3 regions of the Exiguobacterium sp. s34 genome follow, and region 2 is predicted to be linked to each of the others. Evidence: predicted binding sites of a transcription regulator. Region 2 holds the regulator's gene; each other region holds the start of a gene.
What was found. The regulator LexA, encoded in region 2, represses DNA repair genes until DNA is damaged. The targets are predictions, from matches to a motif close to CGAACATATGTTCG.

Region 1: KNO87_RS12355 (Y-family DNA polymerase) is a predicted target of LexA. The motif match lies at 2,179-2,192, and genes of this name have one in related genera.
Region 3: uvrB (excinuclease ABC subunit UvrB) is a predicted target of LexA. The motif match lies at 2,964-2,977, and genes of this name have one in related genera.

The regions. Positions count from the first base shown of each region.
Region 1 covers NZ_JACSKE010000005.1:250,225-255,654, reverse strand. Annotated here, with positions in the region: gene KNO87_RS12365 (SulP family inorganic anion transporter) at 1-542, shown strand, start outside; gene KNO87_RS12360 (YolD-like family protein) at 539-868, opposite strand; gene KNO87_RS12355 (Y-family DNA polymerase) at 865-2,160, opposite strand; gene secA2 (accessory Sec system translocase SecA2) at 2,413-4,779, shown strand; gene KNO87_RS12345 (SLAP domain-containing protein) at 4,779-5,430, shown strand, end outside.
Region 2 covers NZ_JACSKE010000003.1:151,506-156,935, reverse strand. Annotated here, with positions in the region: gene tkt (transketolase) at 1-775, opposite strand, end outside; gene KNO87_RS07740 (DUF896 domain-containing protein) at 975-1,208, opposite strand; gene KNO87_RS07735 (YneB family resolvase-like protein) at 1,269-1,913, opposite strand; gene KNO87_RS07730 (hypothetical protein) at 1,985-2,221, opposite strand; gene lexA (transcriptional repressor LexA) at 2,425-3,045, shown strand; gene KNO87_RS07720 (metal-binding protein) at 3,045-3,485, shown strand; gene glnA (type I glutamate--ammonia ligase) at 3,625-4,965, opposite strand; gene KNO87_RS07710 (MerR family transcriptional regulator) at 5,013-5,417, opposite strand.
Region 3 covers NZ_JACSKE010000001.1:37,997-43,426, reverse strand. Annotated here, with positions in the region: gene KNO87_RS00215 (PDZ domain-containing protein) at 1-259, shown strand, start outside; gene glpK (glycerol kinase GlpK) at 325-1,842, opposite strand; gene KNO87_RS00205 (MIP/aquaporin family protein) at 1,871-2,578, opposite strand; gene uvrB (excinuclease ABC subunit UvrB) at 3,030-5,000, shown strand; gene uvrA (excinuclease ABC subunit UvrA) at 5,001-5,430, shown strand, end outside.

The DNA of each region.
Region 1 (5,430 bases), on a different contig from region 2:
TCGCCCCAATCTTGATGCGTGTCGCTTGGAACATGTCCGAGCGTCATCACGTGATGGCGATGTTACGTCATCGCTCATCTGAGTCGCTCGTCTTACTCGTCACGTTACTATTGACGGTATTCGTCGACTTGGTCGTCGCCGTCGAGGTCGGAGTCATCTGTGCGCTCGCGCTCTTCGCGAAGCGGATGGCAGACACGATTGACGTACGTGAACGGACGGAACGCTACGTCACAAGAGACGGGCAAATCGTCTTCAGTGTCGAAGGTCCCCTCTTTTTCGGTGCGGTCGAGCTGTTCGAGCACGTCCTCCATCACATCCATCGGGAGCCGAACGTGTTCATTTTCAACTTCCACCGCTGCCCGGTCATCGATGTGACCGCGGTCGAAGAACTGCGTCGTGTCGTCACTGAACTGAAAGCGGCCGACCGGCACGTCATCTTCGCGCACCTGTCGTCATCGGTCCGTGCGACGCTTGCTCACTATGGGCTGCTAGACGGAATCGAGACGTTCGAGACGACCCAGGAAGCGATCGAGGCGTCTTAACGAACGGACAAGATGTCACCGAACGGGACGCGGCGCACTTCGCCGTCGAACAGTTCGACTTCTCGTTCTGCGTAATAAATGGCATGGACGTAACCGCGCATGCTTGTCGTCAAACCATCTACGAACAGTGTCAATTCGACCTGGTCACCTTCACGGATGGCCCGTTCGAGCTCGGTCTGCCACAGATAGAGGAGTTGTTCGTCCAAATCGGGTAGCTCGATCTTTTGGATTTGGGCATAATAACGTTTCAGTAGGGCGACGTGCTCGGGCATGAGAAATGGGATCCATTTCAATTCACCCCGATCACGATAGCGGGTCTTGCTCATGAGGAATCGCCTCCTTGTTTATGTCCGCCGATTAAACGTTGGCGCGTCCGGAGCGGACTGTCTTTTAGTAGGCTCGATGCCGGTCGGATCGTGCCGCGACCGAACCGGACGTTCAAGCCGTCAATCAAATCGAGAAAGTCGAGCCGCTTCGCCTTCGCCCATTCGTCTTCAAAAAAAGATAACTGGACGTGGTCGCTCCGCGGTTCGAGCTTTCCGAGGGCGACCGAGACGTAACGGACGGCCTCTGTCTCTTCCCAGCCGTCTAAAAATAGCTGCAACAAGATTGGGAGAAACTCTTGCTCGTCCGCTGTGAAGCGGGGGAGCTTCTTTTGTTTACTGAAACCACCCCGGTCACTCGTCCGCGTATAGCGCACCCCGAGATGAATCGTCCCTCCGACGAGTCCCGCTTGCCGGGTCCGCATCCCGACTTCGACCGCGATCGCCTGTAAGACGAGCCGGATTGAGGAATACGTCGCGTAATCTTTCATGAGGGTGATGCCGTGACCGATCGACTTCGGTCGCGTCCGTTTCGCCCCGAACAACGAACTCGTCGGCAAGATGGTGGGGGACTCGTCGATGCCCCAGGCGTGATGCCACAGTTCTGCCCCGATGACGCCGAATTTTTCATGCAACACGTCGAGCGGATAACGGGAGAGGTCACCGATCGTGAAGATGCCGAGCCGCTGCAGGTGGACCGCCATCTTCGTCCCGACGCCCCACATCTTTTCGATCGGGGCCGGATGAATCAGTCGCTCGACGTCGTGGAGGAGACACGTGGCGACCCCTTTCTTTTTCGCATGTAAGTCGAGGACGAGCTTGGCGAGGACGTTGTTCGGTCCGATGCCGATCGTCACGGGGATACCCGTATAGCGAAAAATCGTCGCACGCATGAGGTGGGCGACGTGCTCGTCACTTCCGAACAGCCGCTCCGTCCCGGTCATGTCGACGAGCGTCTCGTCAATCGAATAGACGCGAATCGCTTCGGGTGGGGCGAACTGATGGAGGATGTGGATGATTTGAATCGAGACGTTCAAATAATGACTCATTCGCGCCTCAGCGTACAAAACGTCCCGCCGTTCGTGCCACGGAAGGCGGTCAATCTGAAAACGACGCGACCCGGTCTTGATGCCGAGCTGCTTCATCTTCGGGGTCGCCGCAAGGACGAGTGCCCCGCTGTCCTGCAAGTTCGAGAGGACGACGAGCTTCGTGTGGTAAGGATTTTTGTTGCGCGCGGCACACTCGCAACTGGCATAGAACGAGACGCTGTCGATACAAAAGATTCGTCTGCGCATCGTCACCACTCCTTTTTACGAACAAATGTTCTGTTTTTCTCATCGTAACACGGTCTCACGCCGTCTCAAATAGTGAATTGAAAATATTTTTACAAATACTTTTTGAAAATTAACCAAAATTTATAGGTTTTTAAGAATTCAAAAACCAACTTTTAGGAAGTTTTCGTAAAAAAATCTCCGAATTCGCCCGAATTTCGTTATAATAGACGAGTATGTAACAGATGAATTGACAGAAAGATGGAGGCTATTAGTGTGATCCAATTTGTAAAACAATTAACGAATGATCAAAGCCGGCGTTTGAAAGCGTACGAACGACGGGTCGCGCGAATCAACGAGTTAGAGACAACGATGCAAGCACTCTCGGATGACGAGATGCGTACATATACGGAGACGCTCAAAGCGCGCCTCTTGGATGGAAAGACAGTCGATGACATCGCCGAAGAAGGGTTTGCCCTCGTCCGGGAAGCGTCGGTCCGCGTGCTCGGCATGCGCCATTACGACGTCCAGCTCATCGGCGGGTTCGCCCTTCTCGAAGGGAACATCTCGGAGATGCCGACAGGGGAAGGGAAGACGCTCGTCGCCGCTTTACCGAGTTATGTCAAGGCACTCGAAGGAAAAGGGGTCCACGTCATCACCGTGAACGATTACTTGGCGAGACGTGACGCCGAACAGATTGGCAAGATCCATGACTTCCTCGGGTTGACGGTAGGGTTGAACGTGCCAGATATTGAGCCAGACGAGAAGCGCGCCGCTTATCAGGCAGACATCACGTACGGGGTCGGGACCGAGTTCGGGTTTGACTATTTACGTGACCACCTCGTCGGGAAACCGGAAGAGCGCGTCCAGCGCCCGTTCCATTTCGCCCTCGTTGACGAAGTGGACAGCATCTTGATCGATGAGGCGAAAACGCCGCTCATCATCGCACAAAAGGACCGTTCACATATCCGCTTGAAACAACTCTCGCAACAAGTCATCTCGAGCTTTGAGGATACGGACTATGAAGTCGATTTGGAATCGAAAGCGGCCTCGTTCACAGAAGCCGGGATCACTAAAATCGAAGAGTTGTTCGCCATCGACAACTTGTTCAGCGCGTCGCACCAGGTGCTCTATCACTATCTCGTCCAGGCGCTCCGTGCGAACGTATTGTTCGAGCTCGACGTCGACTATATCGTCCGTGACGACAAGATTGAACTGATCGACTTGTTCACGGGACGCATCATGGAAGGACGTAGCCTCTCGGAAGGATTGCATCAGGCGCTTGAGGCGAAAGAAGGTGTCACGATCACCGAGGAGAACAAGACGACGGCGGAAATCACGATTCAGCACTACTTCCGCATGTATCCGCTCGTCGGCGGGATGACGGGGACGGCACAGACGTCACGTCAAGAGTTCTTGAAGACGTATAACATGGACGTCGTGCAAGTGCCGACGAACCGTGAACGGAAACGGATCGACCATCCGGACCGCATCTTCATGACGATCGAGCAGAAGTATGCGGCCGTGACGGAAAAAGTCGACGAGTTGCATGCGATGGGACGTCCGGTCTTGATCGGGACGACATCGATCGCGCAATCTGAGGCGATCAGTAAACATTTGAAGAAGAAACGGATCAAGCATGACGTCTTGAATGCGAAGACGGTCGCACAAGAAGCCGATATCATCGCCGACGCCGGACAGTTCGGGAAAGTGACGATTGCGACGAACATGGCAGGGCGGGGAACGGACATCATGCTCGATGCGAAGTCGAAAGCGGCAGGTGGACTATTCGTCGTTGGGACGGAGCGTCATGAGTCGCAGCGTGTCGACAACCAGCTTCGTGGACGTTCGGGACGCCAAGGTGACCCGGGGGAGACCGAGTTCTTCGTCTCGCTCGAAGATGAGATTGTGAAACGATATGCCGCACAAAAACTAGAACGCATCGAGAAGAAACTGAAGCCAAACGCGACAGGTGAGGTCTCGTCAAAAGAAGCGATCGATGTGGTGGAATACGCCCAGACGACGATTGAAGGAATCGGCGTATCGATCCGCGACTACTTGTTCAAGCTCGATGACGTCTTGAACGAACAACGGAACATCATCTATACGATTCGCGACCAGGCCGTCAATGCCGATGCGGATGCCATCACGAAAAACGTACTCAGCATGATGCGTCTCGCCCTCGAGAACAGTATCGATATGCATGTGTCAGACGAACTCGTCCCGGAAGAGTGGCCAGTCGCCGAACTAAAAGAAGATTTGCGTTATTTGACGATGCAAGAGCCGACTTGGTCGAACGACATCGCGGATACGTATGAGTTGAAAGAAGCGTTGAAGGATTGGATGGAAGAGATCATCCAAAAAACAGAAGCGCGCCTTACGCGAGAAGACGTCGTCTTATTCACGAAAGAGTCGCTCCTTCGTGCCCTCGATACGAAATGGACGGACCACTTGACGATGATGAGCGGATTGAAGGAAGGAATCGGTCTACGGAGCTATGCCCAAGAAGATCCGAGTCGTCTCTTCAGCAAAGAAGGGTTGGACATCTTCGAACAGACGTATGTCAACATCGCCCGTGACGTGACGGTAGAACTATGCCAGCTCGACCTGTACTTCGTCGAGACGGCAGAGGAGGAAGTGTAATGTTAGGATTTCGTAAGCGAAAACAAATCGAGACAGGCAAAACGGAAGAAGGGCGTCGGTTGACGCTCGTCTTCGATGATGAGATGGGGATCCCGAAAGAAGATGAGTACGTCTTCCGTTATCATGCGAAACGACTCCCTGCACTCCTCGACAACCAGCTCTCGATCGAACTGCTGAGCGCCGAGTCACTCGGTCAGGACTTGTCGATTGTTGCGTTGTTCCGCAACACGCTCCCGAGTTCGTTCGAGATCAACGAACTCCCGGTCTTGTTGCTCGACGCGAACAACATGCCGCTCGGACGAAAAGTGTTGGAACGTTCGGCGCTCCCGAACTTCGAGCCGTGGACGAGTAAGCCCGTCTACCTCGATTTTCTTCAGGATGAACTATTTGGCGAGATCGATACGTCCGCACCACTTCGTCTCGTCTTCCAAATGAACCCAATCGACGCGTTACAAGCCATCTCACGCGAGGCGATGGAACAGTTCTCGGCAGAAGCGTGGCAACAAGTGATGCGCACGAACGTTGCGACACCACCGGTCGCGGAAGACGAGTTCAACATGATGCTCGTCGCCGTCGAGCAAGAAGAGACACGTGTCACGACGACACTCCTTCTCCGAAACGGCTATGCTCACGATTTGAATGTGGAACAAC
Region 2 (5,430 bases):
TCGGTGAACCGAATCCGATGACCGTTTTCACTTCAATCAATGTTGGTTTTGACGTCTCAGCTTTCGCTGCGTCGATTGCTTTTGCGATTGAATCGATATCTGTTCCGTCTTCAACACGAATGACTTGCCATCCGTATGCGTTGAAACGGTCTTCTACGCTTTCAGAGAACGACTTGTGAAGATCGCCATCGAGCGAGATATCATTTGAATCGTAAAGCACGACAAGTTTACCGAGCTTCAAGTGACCAGCGAGTGATGCTGCTTCCGCTGAAACACCTTCCATCAAATCTCCATCTCCGCAAATCCCGAACGTGTAGTGGTCAACGACGTTGAACTCGTCGCGGTTGTAAGTCGCTTCTAAATGCTTCTCTGCCATGGCCATCCCGACAGCCATCGCAATCCCTTGTCCAAGCGGTCCCGTCGTCGCATCTACACCAGCCGTATGACGGTACTCTGGGTGACCAGGAGTCTTCGAGTCCATTTGACGGAATGATTTAAGGTCGTCCATCGACAAATCATATCCAGACAAGTGAAGGAGCGAATACAAGAGCATCGATCCGTGGCCTGCCGAAAGTACGAAACGGTCACGGTTGAACCAGTTCGGGTTTTTCGGGTTATGACGCATTTTGTCTGTCCAAAGTGTAAACGCCATAGGTGCAGCACCCATCGGCATCCCTGGGTGACCAGAGTTCGCTTTTTGGACCGCATCAATTGAGAGCGTCCGGATCGAGTTAATCGCTAATAATTCTTTAGTAGTTGTTTCCACTAATTTCATCCTCTCTGTGTTAAGAAGGTTTTCTACCCGTCATATTTTATCACACTCATTCGTGTGTCACAACTAATTAATTAGTATAACACATTCATTGAAATCGTTTCCTTCAATTGCATGAAATGAACCGAAATCCGTTCGTCTGATGAGCGTTCGTGTATAACAAAAATGCACATCCTATACGAAATAGGATGTGCATTCAGCATCACTCGCCACGATAGCGTTTTTGATCTTCTTTCAATTTCTCAGGCGTGACGTCGTTGCCATCTGGATCCACGACTTTCATGCCCATCATTTGCGACTTGAACGATTGACGGAACGCCTTCAAATATTCTTGGCGTAGGTTTTGTTGCTCGTTCATTTCATCTTGAGACAGTCCTTCTGTCTTCGCTTTGTTGGCGAGGAAATTGATTCGCTCCAATTGTCCTGGTGCTAACATCTGACTCGCCCCCTCTCTAGTGAATTTGTTCTTATACTTTACAAAATCAGAGAGGAAGAATCAAGTTTCAGCAACTGACTGGTGCTCGAGATACCGTCGATTCACGGTCGCTTTCGACACTTCATACCCGAATCCACGGAGCGTTGCCGCAATCTCGGCAAACGTCAACCCACGTTCGCGCAGTTGAATGATCTCTTCAATTGGTACTTCGATTCGATGTCGCCCACCTTGATCGTTGTTCTGAATGTTCCGTTGCGGATTGAATCCGTTGGCGACGGCACGACGCATCCCACGAGAAATTTTAGCGTTGTGAATTTTCCGCTGATATTCTTCAACGACACTGACAATCTCCAACACCATCTTCTCGGCATCGGAAACGACGTAGTCCGATGTCGATTGCATCGTCAACAACCGAACGTCGTGTTTCATTAATGTGTGCAAGATGGCAATCTTGGCATTTCCTCGCCCCAAGCGACTGTCGTCCGTGACAAGCACGGCGTCCAAATCAGACGTCGACACGTGGTCAAGTAAATCAAGCAAACCCTTTCGATTCACCTCGTACCCACTTTCTTGTTCCGTGATGATATCTATGACTTCTGCCCCTAGTTGCGAAGCCAATTGCTGTAATTCATCGACTTGCCGACTGAGTGATGTCTCTTGGGTGGACTTGTTCGTCGATACCCGACAATAGACGACGACTCGCATCGCATCACTCCCTTTCATCGCATTCATTCCTTACGATACACAGTTCGAGAACGGTACGCAATGATGAACGATCACTCAGCGGCATACCATTTTGTTTTACGTTCGTTATGCTCTTCTCGCTCCGCCATGATCTGTGCTTCGAGTGATTCTGCCTGGACATACGCGACCTCTTCTTCAATCGTGCGTTCCGATGTGACGACTGGTTCAACCGCTGCCGGTTCCCCCCGCATCTCTCCTGCCAAATAAAAAGCGAACATCCCGACCAAGAGCATTCCGACTAAAATGATTCCGTTGAGTGTATCTTTCATAATTGCATTGCCTCCTGTATAAGAATATATGTTCGTTAGAACGTTTGTTCGTTTATCTGTTCTCATCATAAAACAAGAACCCGTGTTCGGTCAACAGAAAATAACGAACGAATGTTTGTACGCTCATGTGTTCTTGTGTTACACTAGACACATAAAGAATAGGATGCGTTTGCAGGTTATTCGATTACATCGAGGTGAACATAATGAAAAAAATGTCAGCGCGACAACAACAGATTCTTGATTTCATCAAAGATGAAGTTCGAGCAAAGGGATATCCACCTTCTGTTCGTGAAATTGGAGAAGCCGTCGGCCTTGCTTCTAGTTCGACCGTACACGGTCACCTAGATCGTCTAGAAAAACGCGGGTTGATTCGTCGAGACAAGACGAAGCCTCGCGCGATTGAGATTTTGACTGAAGATATGCCGACAATGGAAGAACAAGAGTCCGTCATGTACGTACCGGTTATCGGGAAAGTTACCGCCGGGACACCGATTACCGCCATCGAGAACGTGGAAGAACACTTCCCGCTCCCGGCACATATCGTTGGTTCAGATAATGTATACATGTTGTCGGTTTCTGGGGATTCGATGATTAACGCTGGGATTTTGGACGGAGACCGCGTGCTCGTCCGCCAGCAGAGCACGGCCGACAATGGAGAGATTGTCGTCGCCATGACCGATGAGGGTGAGGCGACGGTGAAACGAATCTATAAAGAAGCTTCAAAAGTTCGTCTCCAACCGGAAAATGATGAGTTAGAAGCGATGTATTTTGACAATGTTTCGATTTTAGGGAAGGTTATCGGTGTATACCGGACGATTCACTAATGGCTAGTGGCAAGACACATACTCGAACGAATCTCGTGGCAACCGGAGCACTTGCGGTTGCCACGCCTTTTCTTGAAATCGATGTTCCGTTCGCATTGATCATCGGTGCGATTATCGGCACACTCTGGCTCTCCCCGGACCTCGATTTAAAATCAGATGCCTATTATCGATGGGGTCCACTTAAATTGATATGGCTACCTTATGTGAAGCTCATGCCGCACCGCTCGCTCTTCTCGCATTTACCTGGTCTGAGTGATGTGATTAGGATTGCATACATCGGCTTTCCGCTCATCCTGCTATTACCTTTTACGGCATATGAGGCGGAGATTCGGTCATGGGTGGACGTTCACGGCATGCCGTTCTTTCTAGGACTCGTATTCGCGACGACATTGCATACGGCACTCGACTATACATCGACATTTATAAAAAAAGCATTTTGACCGACGAAAGGACCACCTTCCGACTGATCACGGAAGGTGGTCCTTTATATATATCTGCTTCATCTGAAGCACAACAAAAAGAGCAATGAACGATCCTTCTGAAGAAGGACATCCATTGCTCTTTTGCATACTTCTATTATTAGTAGAGCGTCATGTACTGATCGCGCTCCCACTCCGTTACTTGCATACGGAACATATCCCACTCGATTTCTTTCAATTCGAGGAAATGTTCGCCGATGTGCTCACCGAGTGAATCCATCACGACTTTATCCGCACGAAGGACTTCGAGTGCATCAAAGAGTGTTGCTGGGAGATCGTCGATTCCGTTCGCTACACGCTCTGGCTTGTCCATCACGTAGATGTTGCTGTCGATTGGTTTTGGTGCGTTCAAATCTTTTTCGATTCCGTCAAGACCTGAAGCCAAGAGGGCAGCAAGTGCAAGGTACGGGTTAGCCGCTGGGTCAACCGAACGTACTTCGATACGAGTCGAGAGACCACGTGCTGCTGGAACACGTACGAGCGGTGAACGGTTACGTGCGCTCCATGCAACGTAGCAAGGTGCTTCGTAGCCTGGTACGAGACGCTTGTAAGAGTTCACAGTCGGGTTACATACTGCCGTGAACGCACGAGCGTGCTCCAAAATACCAGCTGTGAATGCGCGAGCTGTGTCTGAAAGTTCCATGTCGCCATTTGGATCGTAGAAGACGTTCGTGTCGCCTTTGAAGAGTGACATGTTCGCGTGCATTCCTGAACCGTTTACACCAAAGAGTGGCTTCGGCATGAATGTCGCGTGAAGACCATACTTCGCAGCAATCGTCTTAACGACGAGCTTGAACGTTTGGATGTTATCTGCCGTTGTGACAGCATCCGCGTATTTGAAGTCGATTTCATGTTGTCCTGGTGCAACTTCGTGGTGTGATGCTTCGATTTCAAAGCCCATGTTTTCAAGTTCGATCACGATTTCTTTACGGCAGTTCTCACCGAGGTCAACTGGTGCCAAGTCGAAGTATCCACCTTGGTCGTTGAGCTCAAGTGTCGGACGGCCTGATGCGTCTTTCTTGAACAAGAAGAACTCTGGCTCTGGTCCAACGTTGAACGCTGAGAAACCGAGTTTTTGCATTTTCTCAAGGTTACGTTTGAGTGTACCGCGTGGGTCACCGCTGAACGGTGTACCGTCTGGATTATAAATATCACAAATTAAGCGAGCGACTTTTCCGCTGCCATCTGTCCACGGGAAGACAACCCATGTGTTGAGGTCTGGATATAAGTACATGTCTGATTCCTCGATGCGGACGAATCCTTCGATTGACGATCCGTCAAACATCATCTTGTTATCAAGTGCTTTGTCCAATTGGCTGATCGGCACCTCGACGTTTTTGATTGTTCCGAGGATGTCCGTGAATTGAAGACGAATAAAGCGTACGTCTTCCTCTTGTGCGATGCGTTTAATGTCTTCTTTTGTGAACGTTTTTCTGGCCATGGTAAAATGTCCCCTCTCACATTGTGTAATGGTTGATGTGTGCGTCGTTATCGATAAAAACGCGAAAGCTCACCTTGAATGAGCGACGTCTTATTGAAACGGCCGGCTTCTTGAAGCTGTGTTTTCAATAAATGATGTAACTCTTTTTCCGAAACCTTTGGTGCTTCATTGACCGGTGCGGTCGGAGCAGTTGTTTCCGCTTCCTTCTCACCTTCTTGCTCTAACATGTGGCGAATTGCCGCCAAATTAAAGCCTTGGTCAATGTAATCCTTGATTGCGAGTAGACGTTCGACATCATTAAAGGAATAAAGCCGTCGTTTCGATTCCGTCCGACTAGGCGAAATCAGACCCTGTTCTTCATAATACCGAATCTGTCTACCAGTCAGTTGCGTCAGATCTTGGACGATTCCAATCGGAAACAACGGGTTGGAGCGACGAAATTGATCAGCCATCCTTACCCCTCCT
Region 3 (5,430 bases), on a different contig from region 2:
TCCGAATTCACCGGGAGAGGCGATGCAACTCATCCCAGGTGAATCGATTTATAAAGTCAATGGAACAATCATCACGGGAGGGCATAGCTTTTACGAGGCGCTCCAGCAACATAAACCGTACATCAAGCTCGAAGTGCTGAATCTGAACGGGGACATCCGTTTCGTTCAGCGTGCGATGTATGAGACCGATCCACACGAACTCGGTATCTTGTTCGTCGGGGAGCCGACGAGTCCACGTGTCCGCCTCCGTAAATTGTAAGAGTATCCTAACGGGTACTCTTTTTTTGCATACGAAAAGGGCACCCGTGAGGATGCCCTTTCATCTTATACGTCAAGTTTTGATGGTTTGAATGCCATCGTTGCTTCGACGGCGTGTTGCCAACCTTTGTAGAGTGCTTCGCGATGAGACTCGTCCATGTTTGGCTCGAACTTCTTATCGAGTTTCCACTGCTCTTTGATCTCTGCTTGGTCTTTCCAAAAACCAACAGCGAGACCTGCCAAGTAAGCGGCACCGAGTGCAGTCGTTTCACTCACTTCCGGACGTTCAACCGGAACGTCGAGGATGTCCGATTGGAACTGCATGAGGAAGTTGTTGCTGACGGCTCCACCATCGACACGGAGTGTCTTCAAGTTGATACCTGAATCGTTCTCCATCGATGTGAGGACGTCACGCGTCTGATAAGCGAGTGACTCGATCGTCGCACGGACCAACTGTTCTTTCTCTGTTCCGCGTGTGAGGCCGAAGATGGCACCACGAACGTCAGAGTTCCAGTATGGTGCACCAAGACCAACGAAGGCTGGTACGACGTATACGCCTTCTGTCGATTCGATACGCGTCGCATATTGTTCTGAGTCTTTCGCTGATTTCAACATCCGTAATCCGTCACGGAGCCATTGGATTGCCGAACCGGCCACAAAGATTGAACCTTCGAGCGCATACTCAACTTTTCCGTTATAGCCCCATGCGATTGTCGTCAAAAGACCGTGATCCGATTTGACGGCTTCTTCTCCCGTATTCATGAGCATGAAGCAACCTGTACCGTACGTGTTCTTTCCTTCACCTTTTTCGAAGCATGTTTGACCGAACAAGGCAGCCTGTTGGTCACCAGCCGCGCCGGCGATTGGTACTTCGAATCCGAAGAAGTGATACGGGATCGTGTTTGCATATACTTCACTCGACGGCTTGACTTCAGGAAGCATTGATTTCGGTACCGTCAAGATTTCGAGTAACTCGTCATCCCACTTCTGTTCGTAAATGTTATACATGAGTGTACGTGATGCGTTCGAATAATCCGTTACGTGGGCTTTACCACCTGAGAGTTTCCAGATGAGCCATGTATCGATTGTTCCGAAGAGGAGTTCACCGTTTTCGGCTTTCTCACGAGCGCCTTCGACGTTATCCAAAATCCATTTCACTTTCGTACCTGAGAAGTAGGCATCGATGAGGAGACCTGTTTTGTCACGGACCATATCCGAGTGACCTGCTGCTTTTAGTTCTTCACAGATATCAGCAGTTTGACGTGATTGCCAAACGACCGCGTTGTAAACAGGGCGTCCTGTTTCTTTCTCCCAAACGACTGCTGTCTCACGTTGGTTCGTGATCCCGATTCCAGCGATTTCATTCGGATCGATATCCGCCGAACCGAACGCTTCCGCCATGACCGCGAGGACAGAACCCCAAATTTCATTGGCGTTATGCTCGACCCAGCCTGGTTTTGGGAAGTATTGTTTGAATTCGCGTTGTGCGACTGTGACAATTTTTCCATCATGATCAAAAATGATTGCCCGTGAACTTGTCGTTCCTTGGTCCAATGCTAGAATATAACGTTTTTCTTTCGCCATATGTGATTTCCTCCTTCAAAATTATGTGTTAAGGGACGAGAATGCCATATACGAGAGCGGCGATGACAGCACCGATAATCGGACCAACGACTGGAATCCATGAATAACCCCAATCAGATGAACCTTTTCCTTTAATCGGAAGAATGGCGTGTGCGATACGTGGCCCAAGGTCACGCGCTGGGTTGATCGCATATCCCGTCGTACCACCTAGTGAGAGACCGATTGAGACAATCAAGAAACCGACGATGAGCGGGTTAAGTCCATCTGCGAATGTGTTTGCCCCGAATGACAACAATGCAAAGACAAGGACGAATGTTCCGATAATCTCACCAATCAAGTTAGATGGTGTGTTGCGAATACCTGGTGCAGTAGAGAACGTTGCGAGTTTCAAACCTGGATCCTCCGTCGCATCGTAATGCGGCTTGTAGTGGACATACACCAAACATGCCCCAATGAACGCTCCGATAAACTGAGCAAGGATGTAGAGTGGGACATCGGCCCATGGGAATTCTCCTGCTGTCGCGAGACCAATCGTGACGGCAGGGTTGATGTGTGCGCCTCCGTAAATACCGGCTGCGTAGACCCCGACCATAACCGCGAGACCCCAACCCATTGTGATAACAATCCAGCCAGAGTTTTCCGCTTTGGAATGGCGGAGGACGACGCCGGCGACGACACCGTTACCGAGCAGAATCAATAGCATCGTACCGATAATTTCACTTACAAATGCTGACATGTGATACTCCCCTTTCTCCCTATGCAATTTGACTTACCACTTCATTATATGCCCAAAATGTAAGCGTTTTAAAACAGTGTTTTTCAAAAATCCTACTTTTTTCCTACAAATGTTCACATTTACACCTGTAAACTTCACATAAAGGAGCAGACAGGGAGCGAAATATTCACCAATTTGGCTTCCATTTTTAAAATCGTGGGAATTTCAACCGAATAGGAACAAGGTCCAGGATTCGACTTTTCGTGTCCTATGTCACGAAAGCGATTACGATCAATCTCTCAGATGATAATTGGCGTGAGATTGGATGTTTCTTTTGAGATGGTAACGGAAAAAGAAAAGATGATATGAAAGATAAATGGAATATATCCATCTACAAGCTAATAAGCGAATATTTGTTCGTGTCTATGATATAATTAAGGCACTTATGAAATGAGAAGGTGAGGAGTATCTTATGGAATCGATCCCGTTTGCATTACAATCTGAATTTCAACCAGGAGGTGACCAGCCTGAAGCGATTCGGCAACTTGTCGAAGGCGTGAATCGGGGAGACCGTTATCAGACGCTCCTCGGGGCGACTGGAACAGGGAAGACGTTTACTGTCTCAAACGTCATTCAAGAAGTGAAGAAACCGACACTCGTCCTTGCCCACAACAAGACGCTCGCGGGTCAACTCTATTCCGAGTTCAAAGAGTTCTTCCCGAATAACGCGGTCGAATACTTTGTCAGTTATTACGACTATTATCAGCCGGAAGCGTACGTTCCTTCGACCGATACGTTCATCGAGAAGGATGCTTCCATTAACGATGAAATCGATAAGCTGCGTCACTCGGCGACGTCGGCTCTCTTTGAGCGGGATGACGTCATCATCGTCGCATCGGTCTCTTGTATATATGGTCTCGGTAACCCAGAAGAATACCGCAGTCTCGTCCTCAGCCTTCGGGTCGGAAAAGAGATGGGGCGTGACGAGATGCTTCGTAAGCTCATCGACATTCAATATGAACGAAACGATATCGATTTCCAGCGCGGACGGTTCCGTGTCCGTGGGGACGTCGTCGAGATCTTCCCGGCTTCGCGTGACGAACACTGTATGCGAATCGAATTTTTCGGTGATGAGATCGATCGAATCCGTGAGATGGACCCGTTGACGGGAGAAATCATCGCAGACCGAGATCACGTCGCCATCTTCCCGGCATCCCACTTCGTCACACGCGATGAAAAACTTCAAAAGGCAATCGTTAATATCGAAGCGGAACTCGAAGAGCAACTCGAAAAGTTCCGTGAGGAAGGGAAGCTGCTTGAAGCGCAACGTCTCGAACAGCGAACGCATTACGATTTGGAGATGATGCGTGAAATGGGGTATTGTTCAGGCATCGAGAACTATTCGCGACACTTGAACTTAATGCCGGAAGGCTCGACCCCATATACATTGATCGATTACTTCCCAGAAGACTTCCTGCTCGTTGCCGATGAGTCGCATGTCACGCTGCCGCAAGTACGCGGGATGTATAACGGGGACCAGGCGCGGAAACAAGTGCTCGTCGACCACGGGTTCCGTCTCCCGTCAGCGAAGGACAACCGTCCGCTCAAGTTCGATGAGTTCGAGAAGAAAGTCTCACAAGCGATCTTCATCTCGGCGACACCAGGTCCGTATGAGCTCGAACATACACCGCACATGATCGAGCAGATCATTCGTCCGACGGGACTACTCGACCCGACAATCGAGATTCATCCGATCAAAGGTCAGATCGATTATTTGATGGACCAGATTCGCGAACGCATCAAGCGAGACGAGCGTGTCCTCGTGACGACGCTCACGAAGAAGATGGCAGAGGACTTGTCCGACTACTTGCGTGAAGCGGGAATCAAGGTCAACTATATGCACTCCGAGATCAAGACGCTTGAACGGATTGAAATCATCCGAGATCTTCGTCTCGGGAAATACGACGTGCTCGTCGGAATCAACTTGTTGCGGGAAGGACTCGACATTCCTGAGGTCAGTCTCGTGACGATTCTTGATGCCGATAAGGAAGGATTCCTTCGTTCCGACCGTTCGCTCATCCAAACGATTGGACGGGCGGCCCGTAATGCGAACGGTCACGTCATCCTGTTCGCGGACAAGATGACCGATTCGATGGCCAGAGCCATCGAAGAGACGGATCGTCGTCGTACGATTCAACAGGCTTATAATGAAGAACATGGCATCACGCCACAGACGATTCGTAAAGACGTTCGTGGCGTCATCCGAGCGACGGTCGAGGCCGAGGAAGAGGCGCTCGAATCGCTCAGCACGATGAAACCGGCCGAACGCGAGGCAGCGATTGCCAAATTAGAAGAAGAAATGAAGCAAGCGGCGCGCGATCTTCAGTTCGAACGAGCGGCCGAATTGCGTGACTTAATCTTGGAGTTGAAGGTAGGGAATTAAATGGCTGAAAAGAAAAATGCGATTGTCATCAAAGGGGCACGCGTCAATAACTTAAAAAATATCGATATTGATATCCCACGTGACCAGCTCGTCGTCTTGACGGGCTTGTCCGGCTCCGGGAAATCGTCGCTCGCGTTCGACACGATTTATGCGGAAGGACAGCGACGCTACGTCGAGAGTTTGTCTGCGTATGCCCGTCAGTTCCTCGGACAGATGGATAAACCGGACGTCGATACGATTGAAGGATTAAGTCCTGCCATCTCAATCGACCAGAAGACGACGAGCCGAAACCCACGTTCGACGGTCGGGACGGTGACCGAGATTTATGACTATCTCCGACTCCTGTTCGCACGTATCGGGAAACCGGTTTGTCCGAACCATGGAATCGAGATTTCGAGTCAGACCATCTCTCAGATGGTCGACCAAGTGA